4 regions of the Shewanella sp. MF08487 genome follow, and region 3 is predicted to be linked to each of the others. Evidence: predicted binding sites of a transcription regulator. Region 3 holds the regulator's gene; each other region holds the start of a gene.
What was found. Region 3 encodes sigma-54, which starts transcription at its own class of promoters, with help from an activator protein. Its sites were predicted from a motif close to GTTGGCACGNNNNTNGNNT; they were not measured.

Region 1: a site for sigma-54 is predicted at 1,594-1,612, ahead of ACRN9H_RS10195 (DUF1328 domain-containing protein). Genes of this name have one in related genera too.
Region 2: a site for sigma-54 is predicted at 1,909-1,927, ahead of ACRN9H_RS01885 (flagellar assembly protein T N-terminal domain-containing protein). Genes of this name have one in related genera too.
Region 4: a site for sigma-54 is predicted at 1,575-1,593, ahead of flgF (flagellar basal-body rod protein FlgF). Genes of this name have one in related genera too.

Annotation. Positions count from the first base shown of each region.
Region 1 is NZ_JBOZPB010000012.1:32,897-36,156, forward strand. Features, by position in the region: gene pfaD (eicosapentaenoate synthase subunit PfaD) at 1-1,327, shown strand, start outside; gene ACRN9H_RS10195 (DUF1328 domain-containing protein) at 1,702-1,878, shown strand; gene ACRN9H_RS10200 (hypothetical protein) at 1,907-2,101, shown strand; gene ACRN9H_RS10205 (diacylglycerol kinase family protein) at 2,216-3,260, shown strand, end outside.
Region 2 is NZ_JBOZPB010000002.1:118,290-121,549, forward strand. Features, by position in the region: gene ACRN9H_RS01875 (motility associated factor glycosyltransferase family protein) at 1-481, opposite strand, end outside; tRNA gene ACRN9H_RS01880 (tRNA-Arg) at 532-607, opposite strand; gene ACRN9H_RS01885 (flagellar assembly protein T N-terminal domain-containing protein) at 663-1,829, opposite strand; gene ACRN9H_RS01890 (FlgO family outer membrane protein) at 2,100-2,732, shown strand; gene ACRN9H_RS01895 (LPP20 family lipoprotein) at 2,729-3,178, shown strand.
Region 3 is NZ_JBOZPB010000030.1:31,196-34,455, reverse strand. Features, by position in the region: gene ptsN (PTS IIA-like nitrogen regulatory protein PtsN) at 1-141, opposite strand, end outside; gene hpf (ribosome hibernation promoting factor) at 144-431, opposite strand; gene ACRN9H_RS17410 (RNA polymerase factor sigma-54) at 460-1,938, opposite strand; gene lptB (LPS export ABC transporter ATP-binding protein) at 2,046-2,777, opposite strand; gene lptA (lipopolysaccharide transport periplasmic protein LptA) at 2,774-3,260, opposite strand, start outside.
Region 4 is NZ_JBOZPB010000002.1:126,929-130,188, forward strand. Features, by position in the region: gene flgE (flagellar hook protein FlgE) at 74-1,456, shown strand; gene flgF (flagellar basal-body rod protein FlgF) at 1,630-2,373, shown strand; gene flgG (flagellar basal-body rod protein FlgG) at 2,384-3,172, shown strand; gene flgH (flagellar basal body L-ring protein FlgH) at 3,184-3,260, shown strand, end outside.

The sequences.
Region 1 (3,260 bases), on a different contig from region 3:
CGGCGCGATGGCCAACGGTATTGCCTCCGAAGAACTGGTTATCGCCCTAGGCCAAGCGGGCATTTTGTGCTCATTTGGCGCGGCGGGGTTAATTCCATCCCGCGTTGAAGCGGCCATTACCCGCATTCAAGCGGCGCTACCCAATGGTCCCTACGCCTTTAATTTAATTCACAGCCCAAGCGAGCCCGCATTAGAGCGCGGCAGTGTTGAGTTGTTCTTAAAACATAAAGTGCGCACGGTCGAAGCCTCGGCATTTTTAGGTTTAACGCCGCAAATCGTCTATTACCGCGCGGCGGGTTTGAGCCGCGACGAACATGGCGACATCGTCATTGGCAACAAAGTCATCGCCAAAATCAGCCGTACCGAAGTCGCGACTAAGTTTATGGAGCCCGCGCCAGCCAAAATCCTCCAGCAATTAGTGAGTGACGGCCTTATCAGCCAAGACCAAATGGCGATGGCGCAACTTGTGCCAATGGCAGACGACATCACAGCCGAAGCCGACTCAGGCGGCCATACCGACAATCGCCCATTGGTCACGCTATTACCGACGATTTTGGCGCTCAAAGATGAAATCCAAGCTAAGTATCAATACAAGACACCCATCCGCGTGGGTGCTGGCGGCGGCGTCGGTACACCCGATGCAGCATTAGCCACCTTCAACATGGGCGCGGCGTTTATCGTCACAGGTTCTATCAACCAAGCTTGCGTCGAAGCGGGCGCGAGTGAACACACCCGTAAGTTACTCGCCACCACAGAAATGGCCGATGTAACTATGGCGCCTGCCGCCGATATGTTCGAAATGGGCGTGAAATTACAAGTGGTTAAGCGCGGCACTCTGTTCCCAATGCGCGCCAATAAGCTGTATGAAATCTATACCCGTTACGATTCAATTGATGCCATCCCTGCGGACGAGCGTAAAAAACTCGAAGAGCAAGTGTTCCGTTCATCACTCGATGATATTTGGGCGGGCACAGTCGCCCACTTTAACGAGCGCGATCCTAAGCAAATCGAGCGCGCACTGGATAACCCAAAACGTAAGATGGCGTTGATTTTCCGCTGGTATTTGGGTCTGTCTAGCCGCTGGTCGAACACAGGTGAAGTCGGCCGCGAAATGGATTACCAAATTTGGGCAGGCCCAGCGCTCGGCGCATTTAATGCGTGGGCCAAAGGCAGTTATTTAGATGACTATAAGGCCCGTAATGCGGTGGATTTAGCCAAACATTTAATGGTAGGCGCAGCGTATCAATCCCGGATTAACCTGCTGTTATCCCAAGGCGCGAGCATTCCGGTCACACTACTACGCTGGAAACCGCTGAATCGTTTTTAAACGCTAGCAGCAGACAGTCTTACTAAAAGCCAACACTTATAACAATGTCGGCTTTTTAATAAACGTTATTTATTAAGAGGCTATACTTTTAAATAGGCTGTATTTTAATGGGATTATGCATGATGTTATTTGGGGCGTTTTACGACTGAAACTCTTACCGAAGGTTAGGTAAAAATTGCCTACCCCCTCCCCACTTCATGGCCTACACACACTGATGTGAATTTTAAAATACAAATAAAATCAAGTAGTTAATGCCACGCGTAAAAGTTGGCACTAAGATAGCAATATAACCATTACCATTAACCAGTCGCCATTAACCTTCAAATGATACAAAAGGTCAGATGCAGGATTAATACAAGGGCAAGGAGGTTTATATGTTAGGTTGGACATTGATATTTCTAATTGTTGCACTAATTGCAGGTGTATTTGGATTCACCGGTATTGCGGGCGCCGCAGCTGGGATCGCAAAAATCATTTTCTTTTTGTTTATTGTATTACTCGTGATTTCACTGCTGATCAACGCCTTTAAAGGTAAAGGACCGCGACTTTAATTTTAATTTTTTAGAAAGGAGAATAGATATGAAACCATTTACCCTGATGAGCACCGCAGCACTAACATTATTTCTTGCTTTAGGTTTATCCGCTTGTAGTGATAACAAAGCCGAAAATGCGGGTGAAAAAATTGATGAAGCGATTACCGATGCAGGTAACGCTATCGAAGATGCCTGTGAAGATGTTAAAGAAGGCGTTAATGCTAAAGATAAAAAGTGCTAATAGCCGTTAAGTTTAAGGGTGGTAATAGATAAATCTATTACCACCCTTTTTGATCCGCCTGAACCGCAATAAATTACCTACCATAACGGATACCAATGACCTTGGAGGAGACCCATGCTAGCCAATATTCACATCAAGTATTTCTATTCTGTGGGTGCTGTAATACTGGCCTATTTTGCGATAATCGGTACCTCTCCTCTGCTGACGTTTATATATGCTTGGGTAAGTTTGTCACTATTTTTAGTCAGCTCGGCGTATTGGTTTAATATGGCGAGTATTTTTAGGAAACGCCAAGATGGCACTATTCCTTGGTATATTCGCTGGGGGTTTATTCCTTTTTTACTGGGCAGTCAATTCTATAATTACTGGGCCAGAAAATACGATTCTGTACCGTCAATGCAAAAGATTGACGAGCAACTTTACCTCGGTAGCAGGTTAGTGCCTGCCGATCTTGCCAAGATAAAAGCCAATGGGATCACCGCGATTCTCGATGTTACTGCTGAATTTGATGCGCTGGATTGGTCACAATTTGAAGATCATATCGAATATTTAAATATTCCCATTCTAGACCATAGTGTGCCAACGAGTGCCCAGCTTAATCAAGCGGTTAACTGGTTACACCGCCAAGTGAGAGCTCAAAAAAACGTACTCATTCATTGTGCTATGGGCCGTGGCCGCTCAGTATTGGTTCTTGCGGCCTATCTTGTTTGCCAAGATAAACACCAAAGTTTCCCTAAGGTTTTGCAACGCATAAAACAAGCCCGCAAAACGGCGGGATTAAATAAATGGCAATTAAGAGCCGTTGAAAAAATGTACCACCAAAAACAAATTAACATCCATAAAATGGCATGGATTATCGCTAACCCTGTCTCGGGTGGCGGAAAATGGCAAGAATATAACGAACAAATTCAAGGTGAACTTAAGGCATATTTTGATGTTCATTTAGCGTTAACAACTGAAGACGTTTCAGCCAACACCCTCACCAAACAAGCCCGCGATGCTGGCGCTGATATTATTATCGCCTGCGGAGGTGATGGCACAGTGACTGAGGTTGCCTCAGAAATTGTCGATACCGATATCGCATTAGGCATTATCCCATTAGGTACTACCAACGCCTTAAGCCATGCGCTATTCGGCTTAAGCAGTAAACTGATCCCTG
Region 2 (3,260 bases), on a different contig from region 3:
TTAAGTCACGCAGCCTAGCATTTTCATCGCTGCTCAGTAATAGTTCAGATGTAATAGCTATATATTGTTGTGCTAGCCTGTGATGTTGAAGCTGATATTCCAGTTCTAGGCGTTGATCGCTTAACCATTGTCGTTGATCGGTATAAGTCAATAATAAGGCCAATAGATTCACGTTGAGTAGGCAGATACGAATGTGTTTAATAGCCGGATTTTGCACGAGAATTGTAGGAACATCCCCCATGCCGACGCCATAAACAGTTGCTTCACTACAGTTTCTTGGCAGTTGATTAATTAAAAGCTGTGCTTCTGCAATACGATTATGACGACTGCTTAACTGAATACCATTAACGCTAATTGTTTGTTCAGTACCTTGCACTAAATGGGCATTTAAATCTAAGACTGAAGCCGTATTTAGCACTAGACCTAGTAATGGCCAGCGTTGGTTTATGATGTCTAAATTGGCGTCAAAAAGCACAGTCATTAACTGTATCCTTGAAAGTCGTTATAGTTTATCAAGATAAGTCTGTTAACTGGTCTCTCCACAGGGACTCGAACCCCGATCGGCCGCTTAGGAGGCGGCTGCTCTATCCTGTTGAGCTATAGAGAGACGAGCGTAATTATACTGGTTTTATCCTTGATTAAAAGGCTTAAAATTTAGTTGCTTAAATCTTAATCGCTATGTCGTTTATCTGTACATTATAGGTGGCATTTTGATCTTCAAGTACTGCTGTTGAGCTTTCTTCGCTCACTTGTTCAATTTTTACAGTTGCTCGGCTCTTAGTGGCGATAGCGCGCATTTCGTTAAGTCGATCGGGTAAATTTTGTTGTAGTACGACTTGGAATTTATCACCAACACGAATGCCATGTTTACGACCTAGATTTAAAATAATTCTGTCAGCTTGGCGGCTCACCACTTGGCCTAGTAATGGTCTGCAATTGAGCGTGCTGTCTAAGTCTTGAGTAGCTTGTTGTATTAATTGGGTGATACTTTTACCGTAGAACGAACGCCAGAATCTATCGCTATTAGGTGTCACTATGGCTTGTTCTTCAAATTCCCAAGGTGCTGATGTACTGTAGCTTTTGCTCCAAACTTCTTCTCCACTTATCCCATGGTAGAGACTTAGTTTAAAATGAAATTGTCTTGTCGGAGCCTCATCCCATAATCCAAGAAAGGTCGCTTGCACAGGGTCTACTGAAATATCGATAATTTGGGGCTGCAATATATACTGGCTGTCGGTAATTTCACTGAGCCAACTTGGGAGTCGATAACCACGAATATCGACAAGATCTGGTGTAATATCGAGCCGCTCTTTAGCATGGAGATGGCTAAAACTTGTGGATGAGTAATCTTCTATTGTATTACCTAGTTTTTCGGCGATAGCTTCTTCAAAACCTGAAAGCTGTCCGTATCTTAGTTGAGTACGATCTTTAATTTGCGATTGTGGAATTAATATAGCGGCTTTTAAATGCGCGTTAGGGCATTGTGGTGTCTGATCATCATTTAGATCGATTCTTAGGGAAACATTTATTTTATTTCCTTGAATTCTCTCATTAATGAGTTGAATGCTACTTGCCTGAGCATAACGGTTTAATGCAAATTTATTCTGCGTGAGATTACCATTGGTTGTTTGTTGCTCACTGGATATTCTAATACCAGCGTTTAAAGTCGCATAACTCACAGCTTGATTAATCGCTTCTTCTCTTGCTTGAGCTATGTTGCCATTTACTATAGCGGCTTCCCCACTGGCCTCTATCCATTCGGCTTGAGTCGGTAACGACAATAGTGCAAAGCTCAGCATAATGAGCGAAGCTGAACGTGATATACGCATCAATTCAATCCTTATCGCTAAGCTAATGGCGATACAGTTTATTAAGCCAGTTTTCTGGCACCCTATCTAATATTGTGGAAAGCAATTTCCATGCCTAATTAGCTAAGTGTTTTGATAAGGTTTTATCTGTAACGGCCGATAAAGTCGATATGAAAAATAATATTTTTGGTTCGGACGTAACCTTGGTCTAAAGTTTGCTTGATTAGTTTACCACAATAGGGTGAGTCACTTTATTGTCAACAAACCCATACCATCAATGAGGTACATTCAATGCTAAAGCGCGTAATAATTCCCTTAACATTTTTAATGTTAGGTGGATGCGTTGCTAAACCAGTTACACCGCTAAAGCCCAGTTTAGTGGATGGCAATGGTTTGCCGCCAACAGCCATGATTAACCATCTGGCGCAGCGAATAGTCACTGAATTAGTTAAGCAAAATGATGCTCTACGTTCTGATCAGCCTATTGTAGTCACAACACCCGTACTTGTTGGCGATATGCATAGCTCTAATGCGCTGGCGCAGCAGTTACAACAGGGGTTAATGACCTCGCTGCATAGTTTTCAATTTAATGTTGTGGATTTAAATCTAGCGGATGGCTTACAAGTCACTACTGATGGTGATTTTATTTTGACGCGGGATTGGCAAAAACTCTCGAAAGACTTACCCGTAGAGCATCTTTTGGTATCGACAATGAGCGCTGTTACCAATGGCATGGCAATTAATACGCGTATTGTGAGTTTGAGTAACAATCGTGTGGTGTCGGCTTCGCAAACGTTTGTGACTCAAAAAGAATTGGCTAACTATATGCAGCCTTCGGAGCAAATCGTGTCACAAAACGGCATCCTTTACCGACAGGCCAGCCCAGGTATGAATGAAGTGCGAGTCTTAGGAGATGGAAAATGAAACGTTATTTGGTACTCATTACTGCGCTTTTATTGAGTGGCTGCGCCGCAAAGGATAAATATGTTCAGTGGGAGGACGTGCCACCGCCTAATTTTCCAAAGTTAACCGCTATTGGTTATGCACCGTTAGCGACTCAGCCAGCTAAAGAGCAATCGCAGCGGGTATTAATGGCGATGCAAGCCTCAAAAATTGTGGCGTATCGAGAGTTAGCTGAACAGGTTTATGGCCAAAAAATCACCGCCAATAGTAGTGTAAGTGATTGGATGTTGACCGACGATAATGTTAAAGCCTCTGTTTCTGGGGTGATACGCGGTGCGCGAGTGGTTAAGAGCTATCCGGCGGGTGAACATTATGTCACAGAGTTAGAGCTTGATTTTTCTCAGGTTTGGGCACTTTACCAGCAACAGAGTCGTCCACAAAAGGTGAAAGAAGTGACTTATTTTTAGCTGTTTAGAGTCTTCCTAACATGAACGATTGAGCCGCGTATTTACGCGGCTTTTCTTTATACACAAATCGCGAGGGTTATAA
Region 3 (3,260 bases):
TAGGCTTTCGAATATCTCTTGAGATGAGAGGGTCGGGTACTGGGCAGCGACTAGGTCGCTGATGAGTTCCAGTACTTTTTTTTTGCTGCCCGGAGTGGCGCAGGTCGTGCACTCCGGCCGCAGTATGCTACAAAGTTCCATTATTAGTGTTTTGTTAACTTCTCTTTGTGTTTAATAACCTGACGATCAAGTTTGTCTATCAGGGCGTCTATAGCTGCATACATATCAGTATGCTCGGCAGTAGCAAATACTTCACCACCGATGAGGTTTATCCTCGCTTCAGCAATTTGTTTTATTTTCTCAACATTGAGCACAACGTGCACATTATTGATCTGTTCGAAATGGCGTTCAAGTTTTGAAAACTTTTCTTCTACATATGCGCGTAACGATTCGGTAATTTCAATATGGTGCCCAACTAGGTGTATGTGCATAGAAACGTCCTCCGATATTCACTGTAGGTTATAAACTCTTACGCTGATTAGAAGGGGGAATAAGCATGGCTTCTCGATATTTCGCAATGGTTCTGCGTGCTACATTTATTCCCTGTTCTGCCAGAAGTTGTGCCATCTTACTGTCACTTAATGGTTTTTTCTGATTTTCTGCTGCAACCAGTTTTTTAATAAAGGCTCTGATTGCCGTTGATGAACATTCACCACCATCATCCGTACCAACATGGCTAGAGAAGAAGTATTTTAGTTCAAAAAGCCCCTTTGGGGTATGCATGTATTTTTGGGTGGTCACCCGCGAGATGGTGGACTCATGCATCTCGACTGCTTCGGCAATATCGTTAAGTACCATAGGTTTCATCGCTTCTTCACCATATTCAAAGAAGCCTTGTTGGTATTGGACAATACAGTTCGCCACTTTCAGCAGGGTATCGTTGCGACTTTCTAAACTTTTAATAAACCATTTAGCCTCTTGCAGATGCCCACGAATAAATTGGCTGTCGGCTTGGTTTTTAGAGCTGCGCGCCATAGAGGCATAATGTTGATTTACATTGATTTTAGGCATGTTATCAGGGTTAAGTTCAACGACCCAGCGGCCATTTTTCTTTGACACTGATACATCGGGAATAACATATTCGTCCTCGTTGGGGGTAATCAATAAACCCGGGCGAGGATTAAGAGTTTGGATGAGCGTTATGCCGTCTCTTAACTCATCTTCTTTGAGCTTAGTCTTACGCATCAATAATCTAAAGTCACGTGCCGCAATGAGATCTAAATGATCTTTAATCAGCATGCGGGCGTTATCAAGATGGGGCGTATCGGGCGCAAAGTGTGACAGTTGGATCAGCAGGCATTCGCTTAAATCTCTGGCGGCAACACCTATTGGGTCGAAATGTTGAATACGTTTAAGCACGGCTTCGACTTCGTCAAGTTCGACCTCTGGGTTACCTATAGCTTCCAGAATTTCTTCAGTGCTTTGAGTGAGATAACCTTGATCGTTTATTGCTTCGATAATGGCGGTCGCAATGGCTAAATCGGTTTCAGAAAAGGGGGTGAGATTTTTTTGCCATTCTAAGTGCTCATATAAACCGTCGCTAGTCTCACCTTGAAAGGGCATATCGTCTTCGCGACTCCCACCTGGACCTGAGTTAGGTGACGCGGTAAATACTTCATCCCAAGTCGTGTCCATGGGAAGATCGTCCGGCATGGATTCTTGAGTTAAAGATTCTGCGGTGTCGACGGTAGAGCTGTCTTTTTCTGGTGGCGGAGCGACGGATTCACTGAAATCGGTATCCGATAGCGTTTGGTTTACAGGGTCTTTAGTTGCGTCGAATTGATCCTCTTCCAGCTCGAGAAGGGGATTAGAATCTAAGGCTTGCTGGATCTCTTGCTGCAGTTCTAATGACGATAGTTGCAACAGACGAATTGCCTGCTGTAATTGTGGCGTCATGGTTAACTGTTGACCCAGTTTGAGCTGGAGTGACGCTTTCATGTTACCGCAGATCCCTAAGTTATTATTGTTAGATGGGGTCGCTGATTACCCTCTTGAGTCGAGCCGGATGGTGGTATAATTAACGACCATCGACTCCCTTTGGTTAACTATAGCCTGAATTGTTCACCTAAGTACACAGCCCTAACCTGCTGATTGTCTAAGATCTCTGCCGGAGTTCCTTCTGCGATTAGGTTTCCGTGACTGACAATATAGGCATGTTCACACACATCTAATGTCTCGCGAACATTGTGGTCGGTAATTAGTACACCAAGGCCACGACTTTTAAGCTGCTCAATAATTTTCTTGATGTCGATAACTGAAATCGGATCGACGCCAGCAAAAGGTTCATCAAGTAAAATGAACTTAGGATTAGCTGCTAAAGCCCGTGCAATTTCTACACGGCGACGCTCGCCACCAGACAACGACATACCTTGGCTGTCACGTATATGGGTGATATGGAACTCTTCAAGCAGATGTTCTAATTCTTCATCTCTTTGTTCTTTCGTTAATTCTTTGCGAGTTTGTAGTACAGCCATAATGTTGTCATGTACGCTCAGCTTACGAAAGATACTGGCTTCCTGCGGTAAGTAACCAATGCCTTTGCGGGCACGTAAGTGCATAGGGTCAGCGGTTAAATCATGATCATCGATAAAAATATGTCCTTTATCGCTCTTTACCAACCCGACAACCATGTAAAAGGTCGTGGTTTTACCGGCTCCGTTTGGGCCGAGTAGACCAACAACTTGACCGGTTTTTACCGTCAAACTGACATCTTTAACGACTTGGCGGCTCTTATAACTTTTCGCTAAGTTTTGTGCTCTTAGAGTGATCTGTGTCATTGAGGATCCTGCTTTTTAACAGGTTTATCAGTTGGCGTATTAGGCTTTACATCATCTTGATAGCTTTCTGGCTGAATAATTGTGATCACGCGATCGTCACCGCTGCCAGTACTTTCGGCAATTAATTTTTGTTGGATAATATTGTAGCGGATCAAATTTCCTCGGACTTGGCTACCCGCCTGATCTAATGAAGCTAACCCTTTGAGGGTGAGAGTACGGCTTGCCATGTCATAACGAATTTCTTTCGCGCTCGCCGATGCCGGGCGGCCATCATCGAGGATTTGGGTATAAGTAGCTGGATTACCAGTGGCCACTAACGTTTTGCTATTTTCACCTTCAGCAGAAAATGCACGCAGTTCATCTGCAATAATTTTGATTGAGCCTTGAGTGACTTCAACTGGACCAAAGAAGATAATTTGGTTGTTCTTGATATCTGCCGTTTGGCTCACTGCCTTAATTTTGACTTCCTGTTTCAAGTCACTC
Region 4 (3,260 bases), on a different contig from region 3:
GTTTGAGTGATCGCAGGATCCGAATTGGACGTTAGTCGTCCGCAATTGAATTGAGTCAAATGTAGAGGTATTTATGTCGTTTAACATTGCATTGAGTGGCATTGCCGCCGCACAAAAAGATTTAAACACTACCGCAAATAACATTGCTAATGCGAACACCATTGGCTTCAAAGAGTCTCGCGCTGAATTTGCCGATGTTTACGCTAATTCTATCTTCTCAAATGCGAAAACAGCTGTTGGGGGAGGGGTTGCGACGAGTCAGGTTGCTCAGCAATTTCATCAAGGTAGTTTACAGCTAACCAATAACTCCCTCGATATGGCGATTAAAGGTGGTGGTTTTTTTGTCACATCCTCTGATTTGGGCACCTCTGACCATGCATTTACCCGTGCGGGAGCATTCAAAGTTGATTCCAATAATTACATGGTGGATTCAGCTGGTAACTATTTGCAAACGTTTCCAGTAGACAAAGATGGCAACTCTACATCAGTGAGTTTAACGACGGCTAAGCCAGTGCAAATTCCTGACACTGCGGGTAGCCCAGTAAAAACGGAAAATGTCACTCTGCAAATGAACTTGGATGCTAAGGCTGCTACGCTCGATCCCGCTGCATTTGACCCAGCAGACCCAAAAACCTATAACAATGTCACTTCAATGACTATTTATGACTCCCTTGGCGAGTCACATATCATGACGACCTATTTTGTGAAGCCTAAAGACGGTGCATATAACGGCGAGAATAATTGGGTCGCTTATTATGCTGTTGATAATAAGCCTGTTAATTTGAGTGGCCCAGCAGGGAAATACGATGTAGATGCCGATGGTGATGGCTCTCCAGATGTACCACTTGTCTCTGGCGGTGGTGGTGTTTCAGCGCAAACAGCGGCTGGTTGGACTGGCGCCGTTTTGAAGTTCAATTCAGTGGGAGCATATATTGAGAGTAATCCTGCCGTGATTACTACTGAGCCGCTGGGTAATACGGGGGCTAATGTAATCGGCCCTGGAGCTGACGGTACTCAATCTTTAACGGTCAAGTTTAATGCCCCCACACAATATGCGGATCCTTTCTCAGCAACAGAGTTGAAGCAAGATGGAACGACAGTTGGGCGTTTAACTAACGTTGAAATTGGCACAGATGGTCTCATTACAGCTAGTTACAGTAATGGCTCGACGGTCAACCTGGCTCGGGTGGCATTAGTTCGTTTTGCTAATGAGCAAGGGCTAACGCAAGTCGGTAATACTTCGTGGAAAGCCAGTTTAGCCTCCGGCCCTGCGTTAGCGGGTGAGGCAAATAGTGGTACATTTGGTGGTATTAGCTCGTCAGCGTTAGAACAATCGAATATAGATTTAACGACTGAGCTAGTTGATTTGATTTCGGCGCAGCGTAACTTCCAAGCGAACTCTCGTACTCTTGAAGTGAACAACACTCTGCAACAAACCATTTTACAAATCCGCTAATTATTATATTGCTCAACTAAGTGTTGCCGCCTATGGCAACACTTAGCCTTTCTATACTGCTCCAACCATTCTCTTTATATATTTCTTATTTTTATCAGCAGATTAAACGTTATATTTTGTTGGCATGATGCTTGCTTTGCTATTGTCATGTAGAAAATTTGACGGAGTCGTCTGTGGACAAATTCCTTTATATCGCGATGAGCGGCGCTAAGCAAAATATGAATGAGCTGGCGCTCCGTGCGAACAACTTAGCCAATGCAAATACCGAGGGTTTTAAGTCCGATATGGCACAAGCCAGATCGATGCAAGCCTTTGGTGAAGGGTTGCCTACAAGGGTGTTTGCGATGACTGAGTCTCCGTCAGCAAATTTCAAATCTGGCCCAATAAAAACCACTGGACGAGATCTTGACGTTGCGATCAAAGGTGATGGTTGGTTTGCCGTGCAGACAAAAGACGGCACAGAAGCTTACACCCGTGCTGGTAGTTTAAGTTTTGATTCTACGGGTTTGTTACACAATGACAGAGGTAATCCTGTGATGGGCGATGCGGGTCCTATCGTATTACCACTTCCTATCGAAAAGGTTTCTATTTCTCAAGACGGGATAATTTCAGTGCGTCCCCAAGGTGCAACTGCCGAAGTAGTTGAGGAAGTGGGTCGATTGAAGCTGGTTAATCCAGGTAATGCCCAAATGATGCGTGGTGAAGATGGATTATTTCGGCTTATGTCTGGTGATGATGCTCCAGCTGACCCCACTGTCGGTCTTGAAAGTGGCGCAGTAGAGGGTAGTAATGTTAATCCTGTCGACGAAATGGTGTCGTTAATTAGCCTACAGCGTCAGTTTGAATTGCAAGTCAAAATGATGAAAACCGCGGAAGAAAACGATCGCGCTTCATCTTCATTAATGCGTATTAGTTAGGGGATAGACTATGCATCCGGCGTTATGGATTAGTAAAACTGGCTTAGACGCACAGCAAACTGACATTGCGGTGATCTCAAACAACGTGGCCAACGCCAGTACTGTAGGTTACAAGAAAAGTCGCGCAGTATTTGAAGATTTACTCTACCAAACCGTTAACCAAGCTGGCGGTGTTAGCGCTTCTAACACTAAATTGCCTAATGGTTTAAACATCGGCGCGGGTACTAAAGTGGTTGCTACGCAAAAAATGTTTACGCAAGGCAACATGCTGACAACGGATAACTCTTTAGATTTGATGATTGAGGGACCCGGTTTTTTTGAAATTCAATTACCCGATGGCACTGCTGCCTATACCCGAAATGGTCAGTTTACCTTAGATGATACCGGCCAAATTGTGACACCGGGCTCTGGATATCTGCTGCAGCCCGCGATCACTATCCCTGATAATGCAACCAGTATTACGGTCTCAGCTGAAGGCGAAGTCTCAGTAAAAATACCTGGAACAGCTGAAAACCAAGTGGTTGGTCAGTTGACCATGACGGATTTTATTAATCCATCGGGTCTGGATCCTATGGGGCAAAACTTATATACGGAAACGGGCGCGAGCGGTACACCTATCCAAGGTACGGCTTCGTTAGATGGCATGGGGGCCATTCGTCAAGGCGCCTTAGAAACCTCTAACGTGAACGTGACCGAAGAGCTAGTTAACCTTATCGAAAGTCAGCGCATTTACGAGATGAACTCAAAAGTGATTTCTGCAGTAGATCAGATGCTGTCTTATGTGACACAGAATTTATAGAGGCAAATATCATGGCTAGATATCTTGTGTTGGCCGTCGCGCTATTACTTGCAGCCTGTAGCTCGACGCAAAAGAAACCCCTTGCGGA